One region of the Dictyobacter sp. Z7_2 genome, then DNA from elsewhere that is predicted to be linked to it. Evidence: riboswitches for the same ligand, from Rfam matches in the RefSeq annotation. Region 1 holds a riboswitch; the other holds the start of a gene.

Region 1 (5,792 bases):
TGCATTTTATGCATTCGAAGCGACACCAACATCAGCAATTGCCGCCTTCAAAGCCTGATCGAGATCATCGATCAAATCCTCGACCGTCTCCAGGCCAATTGAAAGACGAATGAAATCCGGTGTCACACCGGTCTCAACCTGTTCCTCTGGAGTCAATTGAGCATGCGTTGTGCTGGCAGGATGAATAATCAAAGACTTCGCATCTCCAATATTGGCCAGATGGGAGAAAAGCTCGATGTGACGAATCAATTGCTTCCCAGCTTCTAAGCCCCCTTTGATACCAAAGCCCAGAATAGCACCAAAACCACCATGTGAAAAGTACTTGATTGCCAGATCGTGCTGCGGATGGCTCTTCAAACCAGGATAGGTTACCCAACTTACCGCTGGATGTTGCTCCAAGAACTCGGCGATACGCAGTGCGTTCTGACTATGACGCTCAAGACGCAGTGGCAACGTTTCCAAACCTTGTAGGAACAGCCAGGAGTTAAATGGTGTCGTAGCAGCTCCCAGATCACGTAGTAATTGCACGCGAGCCTTGATAATATAGGCCAGAGGACCTACCGCCTCGACATAGCGTACTCCATGGTACGATGGATCTGGCTCAACCAATCCTGGGAAACGACCACTGGCAGCCCAATCAAATTTACCGCTATCCACAATCACACCACCAATTGAGGTTCCATGTCCACCAATGAATTTTGTCGCCGAATGGACAACAATATCTGCTCCATGCTTAAACGGCTGAATCAGGTAAGGTGTGGGAATAGTATTATCCACAATCAGAGGCAGGCCATTTTCATGAGCCACATCGGCAACGGCTCGAATATCGAGCGTATCCAGGCGCGGATTGCCAACAGTTTCAGCATAGATAGCTTTGGTGCGCTCATTGATAGCAGCGCGAAAATTCTCAGGATCACGTCCGTCAACAAAACGGACCTTGATGCCCAATTTCTCAAAGGTATAATGGAAGAGATTATAAGTTCCACCGTACAGGCTCGATGAGGATACGATTTCATCACCAGCACCGGCAATGTTTAAGATTGCCAGGGTTTCCGCAGATTGGCCAGAAGCGGTGGCTAAAGCACCCACCCCACCTTCAAGAGCCGCAATGCGACGCTCAAAAGCATCCTGTGTAGGATTCATGATGCGGGTATAAATGTTGCCAAATTGCTTCAGAGCAAAGAGGTCAGCGGCATGTTCCGGACTATCAAACACATAAGAACTTGTCTGATAGATAGGAACGGCACGCGCACCGGTGGCACTATCAGCGGTCTCTTGTCCAGCATGCAAAGACAACGTCTCAAATCCATAACTACGATTACCATTCAACGCCATGAGAGTTTCTCCTTCTAGGACTAGAACAGATGAAAACGTAAAAAAGTATTAGAACGAAAATTGCTGAAAAGCTTCGGTCAATTGTGACCATTCTTTCAAGAAAGCATCATGACCATGCGGTGAGTCTAGCTCGATATAGCGTGCATCACCACCAAGCGACTGGACTTTCTCAGCCAACCAGCGCACATGTGCAGCAGGAAACAGAAAGTCTGAGCGAATCCCCACAAACAACACCTGACTGCTAATACGCTGTAAAGCACTCTCTAATGAACTATAACCGTCACTGACATCATAAAGATCCATGGCTCGACTGATGTAGAGATAGCTATTGGCATCAAAGCGTTGAGACAATTGGTTCCCCTGGTAGTACAGGTAGTTTTCAACATCAAAACGCTCACCAAGTATCGGCGAGAACGTCGGAGCAACAGCAGGCTCACGCACCACTCGCTGACGTCCGAAACGCATCTCCATGGACTCCTCGCTCTGATACGTAATCATGGCCAGCATGCGTGCAATCGATAGGCCAGTACTGGGTCCCTGGCCGGGCAGATAATCGCCACACAGCCAGGCAGTATCAGCCATAATCGACTGGCGAGCCACTTCATCAAAAGCAATCGCCTGTGCAGAAACAGCGGCAGAAGCAGCGACCACAACCACTTTCTCAACGAGATCAGGATAGGTAACAGACCATTCCAGAGCCTGCTGCCCTCCGATAGAGCCGCCCGCAACCATCGCCAGATGCCGGACCCCGAGATGCTCGATCAGCCTGCGCTGAGCATTCACCATATCCCGAATGGTGATCACCGGGAAGCGCATGCCATAGGGCCGTCCCGTTGCTGGATTGGTCGAGGAAGGTCCTGTACTACCCGCACACCCACCAATGACATTTGAACAGATCACAAAGTAGCGTGAAGTATCAAAATATTTCCCCGGTCCAATCAACGGATTCCACCAGGCTGCCTTTGAATTTTCAGGATCTTCCACGTCATGAGCATGAGAGTTTCCTGTCAGGGCATGCGTGATCAAGATCGCATTGTCGCCAGTGGCATTCAGCTTACCCCATGTCTCATACGCCACAGTCACGGGACCGAGATATCCACCGCGCTGCAATAAAAGCTGATCAAAAGAGAAAGTTAAAACGCTATTTTCTGGTTGTACCTGCACTTTTACTCGATTACCGTACTCCAACTGCGCCACCATCGTTAGACTCCTTCCTGGAAAAAGGGAACAAAAAAACCCTCACCCTACAGGGGCGAGGGGTAAACGTCTTCGCGGTACCACCCTGGTTTGTCGATGCCTCACAGCACCAACCTTTACGAGTGTTATCATCTTCACTTGATCCATCCATGGATGCTCCAAACGTTGATAACACTACAGCTGTAACGAAGCTCACGGCACGGTCTACTCACTCATATTGCTATCAGCGTTCAACCTGCAACTCAGAGGCCATATTCAATGCCGGTACGGTGCTGACATCTCATCGCTGTCAACTCTCTGTAACCGCCCATCACATTTACTCTTCCTCTTCAACGCATTTGTTTGATCTAGCTTGTAAGGTACACGAGATTCCAGGAAACAGGTAACAAAAAAGCCCCTCGCGGGGGGCTGCTACATCGCTGTTCCCCTCATCTTGCAGAACACAATCATATGTTCTACCGGAATTGGCACCCTGCTTGCAACATTGCAAAGCGGGTTGCCGGGCTTCACAGGGCCGTATCCCTCCACCTCTCTTGATGAGAGCAGTTATTACTGCAATATGTTCTTATGCTGTTGTGAAATTTTCATCTTTACGTTAGTGAGTAGTATACCCAAGGAGATGAAAGACTGTCAAGGGCACAATCCTTATAATCGAGTGTACAAAGTACACATATCGATATTCCCAATCGAAAATGACCCTTATTTTATGCAGATAGCAAGCTCAGGATATGCATCTGTACAAATTATTCTTTTTATACTACATTATACGTCATAGAGTATGCAGGCAAATGTATAGATAGTAAAGAGGAAGCGCATGGAAAGCGATCATAAACGAGACATTAAACAACAACTAGTTTTATTTAAAGGGGAACGCACAGATGAAGATGAATATTCAATGATTGAGATCACTTCAATACGTCCCGCCCCCAATCCATATCAGCAAGCGCAACGACGCAGGTATTTACGCCTGATACTAACAATCATCGCGGTCGGTGTTATCCTGGCGGCCAGTACAATGGGGCTTATCAGCTACCTGCAAAGCATATCCACACCGACTACTGCGGGAAAGCCCCTTTGGACATTCACAGCTACAGGTCAGTTTACCGACACACTTAACTGGAAACCTGATAGCACGCAAATCTCATTCACAGGAAACACTATTGAAGATATCCGCCGCTATAACCTTAATACACACAAAATTACACATTATACCGCGATCAACGATACACTCAATCAACAAACAGATGAGATGCAAATACTAGAGTTATCACCTGATAACAACTATCTGCTTAGCACAGGTTACAACATGCATACTTATTTAAAGGCCAATCTTTTTATCTGGGATATCCTGACAGGAAAATTACTCTTTCGCTATACCTATCATGGGCAACAAGCGCATCAGGAACAAAAAGCAATAGAGAGAGCATTTTTTATGCCATCGAAAAGTTGGTGGTCCACAGACAATACACAGATGGCAACGCTCGATAATGATGGCAGCCTGGTTATCTGGCAAGCCGATAGTAATCAACCACCTTTCAGATTAAATGATACGTATATACCCTTCACTTATGCTACCTGGTCTGTGAATGGAAAAGAACTTGCTGTAAGTACAGCGAGCGGTCATGCAGAGATATGGGATCTTACTAAAAAGGCACGTATCAGCGTTGGGCTTGTCAGTCCAACCATATCCAACCTGACATTTTCTCCCAACACACAACATATAGCAGCGTTGGACAACGATTCTCTCTATGTGCTGGGCAACGATAACGGCACAATCACAGTAGATAACGCCCTTGCATTGCCAATTATCGACGGCGCACCTGTAAGATGGTCAGCCGATAGCCATTATATGGTTGTGACAGGACAGAATAGTGATGCTTTACCACCCCATAGCACCTATAGTACTGCAATCTGGGATGTATCTGCCTCCAGACAAATCATGACTACACCGGTATTCCAATCTCTTAATACACCAGAGGTTAGCTTCTCACCAGACGGACACTATATGGCCACACAGGAAGAAAATGGAGGTACTATCGATGTGTGGGAGATCAGTACTGGCCGTAAAGTAGCAAAGCATGAGAGCGACAGGAGCGCATCAAAACATCTTATTATCTGGTCACCAGATGGAAAATATCTGGCCAGTACATTTAAAAATAATGAGGTGCATATTTGGAATGCGCTGACAGGCACAGATGTAATGATCTTCAATCAGTCATCGGGCATAACAAATAGCTCATCGACCAGTATACAAGCAATCAAATGGTCACCAGATAACTCCCATATAGCTATCTCAAATACATACAACGATAAGGCCTCACAGCTACATTACACAATAGCAATCTGGAACACACCTCTACATTAGCAAAAAACGACGGAACGCTGTTGTTCCGTCGCGGCACATCCTCTTCATTGTGAACAAGCAGAAATGACTATAAGCAAATCAACTATCCATTCAGGCGCTCAATAATCATAGCATTCGCCATCCCTCCACCTTCACACATTGTTTGTAAGCCATAGCGGCCTCCCGAACGCTCAAGTTCATGCAGCAAAACGGTTGCCAGCCGTGTGCCTGAGGCTCCTAGCGGATGACCCAGAGCGATCGCTCCACCATTGACGTTAACTTTCTGTAGATCAGCCTGCGTATCATGCTGCCAGGCTAACACCACACTGGCAAAAGCCTCATTGATCTCAATTAGATCGATATCGTCCAGGTTTAATCCAGCCCGTGCTAACACTTTATTCGTCGCAGGAATAGGTGCCGTCAACATCATAACAGGATCAGCGCCCGCCAGAGCAAATGAGACAAACCGTGCACGAGGTCTCAGTCCCAGACGTTCAGCAGTAGCTCGTTCCATAATCAAAGTGGCAGCCGCTCCATCACTAATCTGCGATGAATTGCCAGCGGTGATCACACCATCAGTTTTAAAGACCGTCTTCAAAGAAGATAACTTCTCCAGAGTTGAATCCACCCGAATACCTTCATCCTGATTAAATAGATAGGTTGTACCATCTGCTTGGACGACAGGTATTGGAACAATTTGAGAGGTAAAACGACCTTCAGTGGTGGCATAGGCAGCACGACGATGACTCTCCAGGCTGAAAGTATCCAGTTCGCGACGGGATAACTCCCACTTTTGAGCAATCATCTCTGCCCCTAATCCCTGATGAATCTGGTGTCCTTGATAACGCTGCTCCATCCGTGAACCAAAGGGAGATGCTACCCCCTGAACGTTTGATCCCATTGGAACACGTGTCAT
Region 2 (5,792 bases), 2.5 Mb from region 1:
TCATTGAGTGTAAAATCCATGGAGATTGCTCCCTTTCTGCACCACTATCAAGATAAGCATATTTACTTTGTACTCTCCATAGTATAATCCATATCTCCATATGGAGATATAGGTAAGCATATTTTTGCAGAAAGAGACCAGACTGTGTAGCGTCGCACGCTCGCGTGCGATGTCCCTGAGACTCGTATGAGACGGCCCGATCCCGGCGCACTACGCTACCCTACCTCATCGTACGTCGAGTGGGACATCGCACGCGAGCGTGCGACGCTACTAACGTATGTAATCTATAAATTGTATATAAGGAAAAATCATAATAAAAATGCTATAATATCTCTTAAATATAAAATCGGATTGTCATATTAGACATAAGATGAGGTTCACAAGTGGGTAGAACTATAGAAATATTTTGCTGCTATGATCCTAATCCTGAAGACATCATATTATTTCACAAGTTAGAAGCACACCTTGCACCACTAGAACGAGAGAAGATTATTTCTATCTGGTCAATCGATGAGATTATTCCTGGAAAATCATCACAAGATGAGATTAACACGCATCTTCATAACGCTCAGATCGTCCTCTTGCTTATCAGCCCGGATTTTTTCAGATCAGATGACTGCTATAAGATCATGCAAGAAATAACGCAGCCAGACCAAAAAGAGGAGATCAGTATTATCCCGATTCTGTTTCGTCCTGTATCCTGGCAAAGCACCCCTATTGCACATCTCAGCGTTCTTCCGAAAAATACTCAAGCGATCACACTTTGGGCAGACCAGGATCACGCACTTGATAATGTTGTCCAGGGGATTCATCGTGTGGTCAACCTATTAAACATACCGAACTCTGCTCAGAATAAAGAAAGTCAACACACACATAGCAAATATACGGAAACAAAACAGTCGTCCAACATGGTACAAGCATACTCAAACGCGCTCCCTGGGCCAGAAAGACAGAGAATCAAAACACCTACGCAGATTGCGATCATAGTCGCACTCATACTTATACTAATAGTACCTGGTAGTTTGGCAATAAATGATTTCATCACATCGAGAGCAACAGCCAATCATACAAACACATCATCACAACAAACCCCAACCGCATCGATAAGCTCAGCGGGGCCAAAAATTCCATCAACCTGGCATCTGGTTGCCGGTGTTTCTCCACCGACGGACCATTCAGACTGGGCAGGGGACTCAAATTGTACTTATCCTCCGAATGGTTATCAAGAGACAGGTGAGGGGTCTGATGATTGTATCTATGGAAATGGGCATTATTTTACTGATTTAGCTTTTGTTCTCGATGTAACTATTCTTCAAGGTCATCAAGCAGGACTCGTCTGTCGGGTACTCAACGACAACTATTATGCCTTTGATATTTCTATCGATGGCACATACATCATCACAAGGCACAATAAAAGTGGAGGTGGAAGCGATCAAAGACTGACAACAGGCTCTCCTTTTTCTTCGGCTATCCGTCGAGGAGTAAAGGCAAAGAATACGTTGGCTGTGATGATCGTCAACGACTCCTTCCAATTTTGGATCAATGGCATTCAACTTCCAACAATCAGTGATGATACATATCCAGGAGGCACTATCGGAACTGGTGTAAACGCCGATCCAGATCTAAAGGGAGTAACAGTCGCACTCTTTCAGAACTTAAAACTTTGGGAACCATAGATCGCAGGGCGCCACTCTTACACAGAATGGTGCTATATACTAATAAGTAGGAGCAAAAAGTAAAGCCCCTGTGGTTATCCCAATGGATAGTCACAGGGGCTTTTACAAGAGCAAATTTCTTATGAGACAGCTTCGCCGCTCTGCACATTGGCACCAACGCCCTTACGGAGCATCGGTACTTTGTCGAGGGCTTCCCAGGGCAGATCGACATCCGTGCGTCCGAAGTGACCAAAGGCAGCTGTGGGCTGATAGATCGGTCGGCGCAGGTCGAGAGCCTGGATGATCCCGGCGGGCCGGAGGTCAAAGTGCTCGTTGATCAGACGAATGATCTCTTCGTCGGCGACTTTGCCAGTGCCAAAGGTCTCGACAAAGAGGGAGAGCGGACGCGCTACGCCGATGGCATAAGCGATCTGCAACTCAACGCGATCCGCCAGTCCGGCAGCCACGATGTTCTTCGCGATATGGCGGGCTGCGTAAGCCGCTGAACGGTCAACTTTGGTCGGATCTTTGCCGCTGAAGGCACCGCCACCATGGCGAGCCATGCCGCCATAGGTATCGACGATAATCTTACGACCGGTCAGGCCAGCGTCTCCCATGGGGCCACCCAGCACAAAGCGACCAGTAGGATTAACAAAGATCTTGGTCTCGCTATCCAACAATTCAGCGGGAATGACTGGTTTGATAATATGCTCAATCACATCCTGACGAATCTGCTCGCGATCGACATAGTCGGCGTGCTGAGTCGAAACGACAATCGTATCAACACGAACCGGGACGCCATTCTCATACTGTACAGTCACCTGAGCCTTACCATCTGGGCGCAGATACGTCATTGGCCCCTTCCCACTCCATGAGGAGCGGCGAACCGTTGAGAGTTGCCGGGTCAACTTATGAGCCAGACTGATAGGCATCGGCATCAATTCGGGAGTCTCGTTACAGGCAAAACCGATCATCATACCCTGGTCGCCAGCGCCGATCAGCTCCAGTTCATCGTCGCTAAGCTGCTGGGATCGCCCACCGCGGGACTCCAGCGAGGTGCTGACTCCGAGATCGATGTCGGGCGACTGTTTACCAATAGAGGTCGTGACGCCGCAGGTGCGATAGTCAAAGCCATAATCCGCATTGACATAACCAACTTGCTCGATCGTTTTACGGACCACCGCCGCCATATCGATCCAGGCCTCAGTTGTGATCTCACCTGCCACCAGCACCAGGCCCGTGGTCGTAGCGGTCTCACAAGCGACGCGAGCAACCGGATCTTGTGACAAAATAGCATCCAGAATGGCATCAGAGATCTGATCGCATAACTTATCGGGATGACCTTCTGTCACGGATTCACTGGTAAAGAACGTTTTTGGGCTGCGCATGAAACTTGTCATGGGCCTTTCCTTTCACAAATACTTTTTATAGGATTTATAGTGATCTGCGCGGTTCATTTTTATCTATGCTGAAGGCGTAAAGAGTTAGATATGGGATTTTCAGGCACAAAAAAACCCCTCTTTGCAGGGGTTGTACATCTTGCACAGTCCCCTCATCTTGCGGCATAGCATGCACCGCCGGAATTGGCACCCGTCCTGTCTGGACAGCGGGTTGCCGGGCTTCATCGGGCCGTTTCCCTCCACCTCTCTTGATGAGAGTGATTACACTCATGTATTCAGTTGTCCATGTGCCAGATAGTGTAGAACTACCTGTAATCTCTCTAGATTGTACGCTATAGTTAAGACAAATGTCAATAAGAGATTGATGTGAAAGAGATAATGCGTGCACAACGCATGGTCCAATTGAACATTTGGTGGACAGGTATAACATATATCCGAGAAAGAGCACCATGGAGCCTGGAGCAGGTGTAGCTGGAAGCGATCAGCATTGGCAATCTATACACAACTCTGGTCGCTTCCAGCACAGATCAAGATAGTGGCTTAGGTTCCCGATTCCCAGGAATTGAGATACTTCTCCTGTTCAGGGGTCAGGGTATCAATTTTGACACCCATGGCATGCAACTTCAGGCGAGCGATCTCTTTGTCCATCTCAGCTGGGAGCGTGTACACATGAGGCTCTAACTCTTTGGCATGCTCAAGCATGTACTCAGAGCCCAGAGCCTGGTTCGCAAAGCTCATGTCCATCACGCTGGCAGGATGTCCCTCAGCGGCTGAGAGGTTCACCAGACGACCCTCGGCCAGCAGGTGGACCTTACGTCCATCGGCATACGTGTACTCGTCGACAAAGTCGCGGACACGGCGCTTGTTGACTGCCAGCTTCTCCAATGCAGGGATGTTGATCTCATCATTGAAGTGGCCTGAATTGGCGATCAAAGCGCCATCTTTCATCTTTTCCATCAAAGCCTGATCGATCACGTGCAGGTCGCCCGTCACTGAGATAAAGATATCTCCGACAGCTGCTGCTTCGATACCAGGCATGACGCGATAGCCATCCATGAGAGCTTCCAGAGCACGTGTAGGATCGACCTCACAGACGATTACGTTCGCGCCATGACCATTGGCACGTGAGGCAACGCCACGACCACACCAGCCATAGCCGAAGACGACCACTGTGCGACCAGCAATCAAGATGTTGGTGGAGCGAATGATGGCGTCCAGAGTGCTCTGGCCTGTACCATAGCGGTTGTCAAACATGTGCTTGGTATCGGAATCATTGACAGCCAGAACAGGGAATTGCAAGACCTTCTGCTTCTCCATACTGTGCAGACGAATGACGCCGGTTGTGGTCTCTTCCATGCCACCAATGATGCCAGGGATGAGGTCTTTACGGGTCGTATGGATGGTTGAAACGAGATCACAGCCATCATCCATAGTCATCTGAGGATTGTGATCCAGCACTGCATTGATGTGATTGTAGTAGGTCTGCTCATCCTCGCCTTTGATAGCGTAGGTAGGAATCCCATACTCGCTCACCAGAGCAGCAGCCACATCATCCTGAGTTGACAGAGGATTGGAGGCGCACAGCACCAGATCAGCTCCGCCGGCTTTCAAGGTGATAGCCAGATTAGCCGTCTCAGTCGTAATATGCAAGCAGCCAGACATACGAATACCTTTGAGAGGCAGTTCCTTCTCAAAGCGCTCGCGAATCAGGCGTAGCACAGGCATTTCTTTAGCAGCCCACTCGATACGGTCTTTACCGCGAGGAGCCAGGGAGAGGTCTTTGACGTCTCCGCTCGTTGTTGTTGTCATTGAATTTATTACATTCCTTCCATCTAATGGATATAAAACAGACTATGCTCGCGCAGAAGTCCAGTTGGGATCAAAATGGGAATAGCCAACCAGCTCATTATAGCGCGTAGAGATATCCTGTATCGTCAGTGAGGACAGACCAGTGATACCAAAGTCGGTACAGGCGAAAGAACCCAGGATATTGCCATGCACGACCGCACGCTTCAGATCATCAACCGAGTAGCGCCCGGATGCATCAGGCTGTACAGTCGACAGGTATCCCAGGAACCCACCACCGAAGGAGTCGCCAGCTCCAGTGGGATCGGCTACTTCTTCCAATGGATACGATGGAGCACTAAAATAGGTCCCATCTGAACCAAAGAGCAAAGCACCATAACTGCCAAGTTTCACTACCACATATTTTATGCCCAGTGTAAAGAAGTGCCGCACAGCTACCAGGATACTCGCCTGATTGGTATACTGACGGACCTCCTCTTCGCTCATCAAAAGCACATCCACCTGCTTCATCACCTCAGTCAGAGGAGCGCGAGCTGTCTCAATCCACAGTTCCATCGTATCCAGCACGGAAAGTCTGGCGCGTGGCATCTGCTTGAGCACCTCTAACTGTAACTCTGGTTGAATATTGGCCAGAAAGACCAGTGGACTATCGGCGTAGGCCTCTGGCACCACCGGATGAAAATCTGCGAAAACGCCCAATTGAGTATCCAGCGTATCGCGAGAATTCATGTCCATATGATAGCGCCCATGCCAATGGAAGGTCTTTCCCTCCTGGATTTGCAAACCAGCCAGATCCACCGAGCGTTTACTCCAGAAATCAAGGTGCTCGTGTGGAAAGTCACTCCCAACGATCCCGACCAGATTGACCCGATCGTATAAAGATGCGGCAGTAACGAAATAAGATGCAGCCCCTCCTAAGACACCTTCCATC

What was found. A riboswitch is a leader RNA that binds a small molecule or an ion and turns the genes downstream of it on or off. The one in region 1 is predicted to bind S-adenosylmethionine.
Region 2: linked by a shared signal. The riboswitch ahead of metK (methionine adenosyltransferase) and the one ahead of metX (homoserine O-acetyltransferase MetX) in region 1 are both predicted to bind S-adenosylmethionine.

Annotation. Positions count from the first base shown of each region.
Region 1 is NZ_BAAJPE010000002.1:1,280,347-1,286,138, forward strand. It holds gene AC27N8_RS18795 (homocysteine synthase) at 7-1,335, opposite strand; gene metX (homoserine O-acetyltransferase MetX) at 1,384-2,535, opposite strand; T-box leader at 2,581-2,874, opposite strand; SAM riboswitch class I at 2,958-3,075, opposite strand; gene AC27N8_RS18805 (WD40 repeat domain-containing protein) at 3,347-4,897, shown strand; gene AC27N8_RS18810 (thiolase family protein) at 4,980-5,792, opposite strand, start outside.
Region 2 is NZ_BAAJPE010000002.1:3,745,585-3,751,376, reverse strand. It holds gene AC27N8_RS29265 (acyl-CoA dehydrogenase family protein) at 1-20, opposite strand, end outside; gene AC27N8_RS29260 (TIR domain-containing protein) at 384-1,676, shown strand; gene metK (methionine adenosyltransferase) at 1,796-3,043, opposite strand; SAM riboswitch class I at 3,205-3,313, opposite strand; gene AC27N8_RS29250 (adenosylhomocysteinase) at 3,596-4,864, opposite strand; gene AC27N8_RS29245 (PfkB family carbohydrate kinase) at 4,907-5,792, opposite strand, start outside.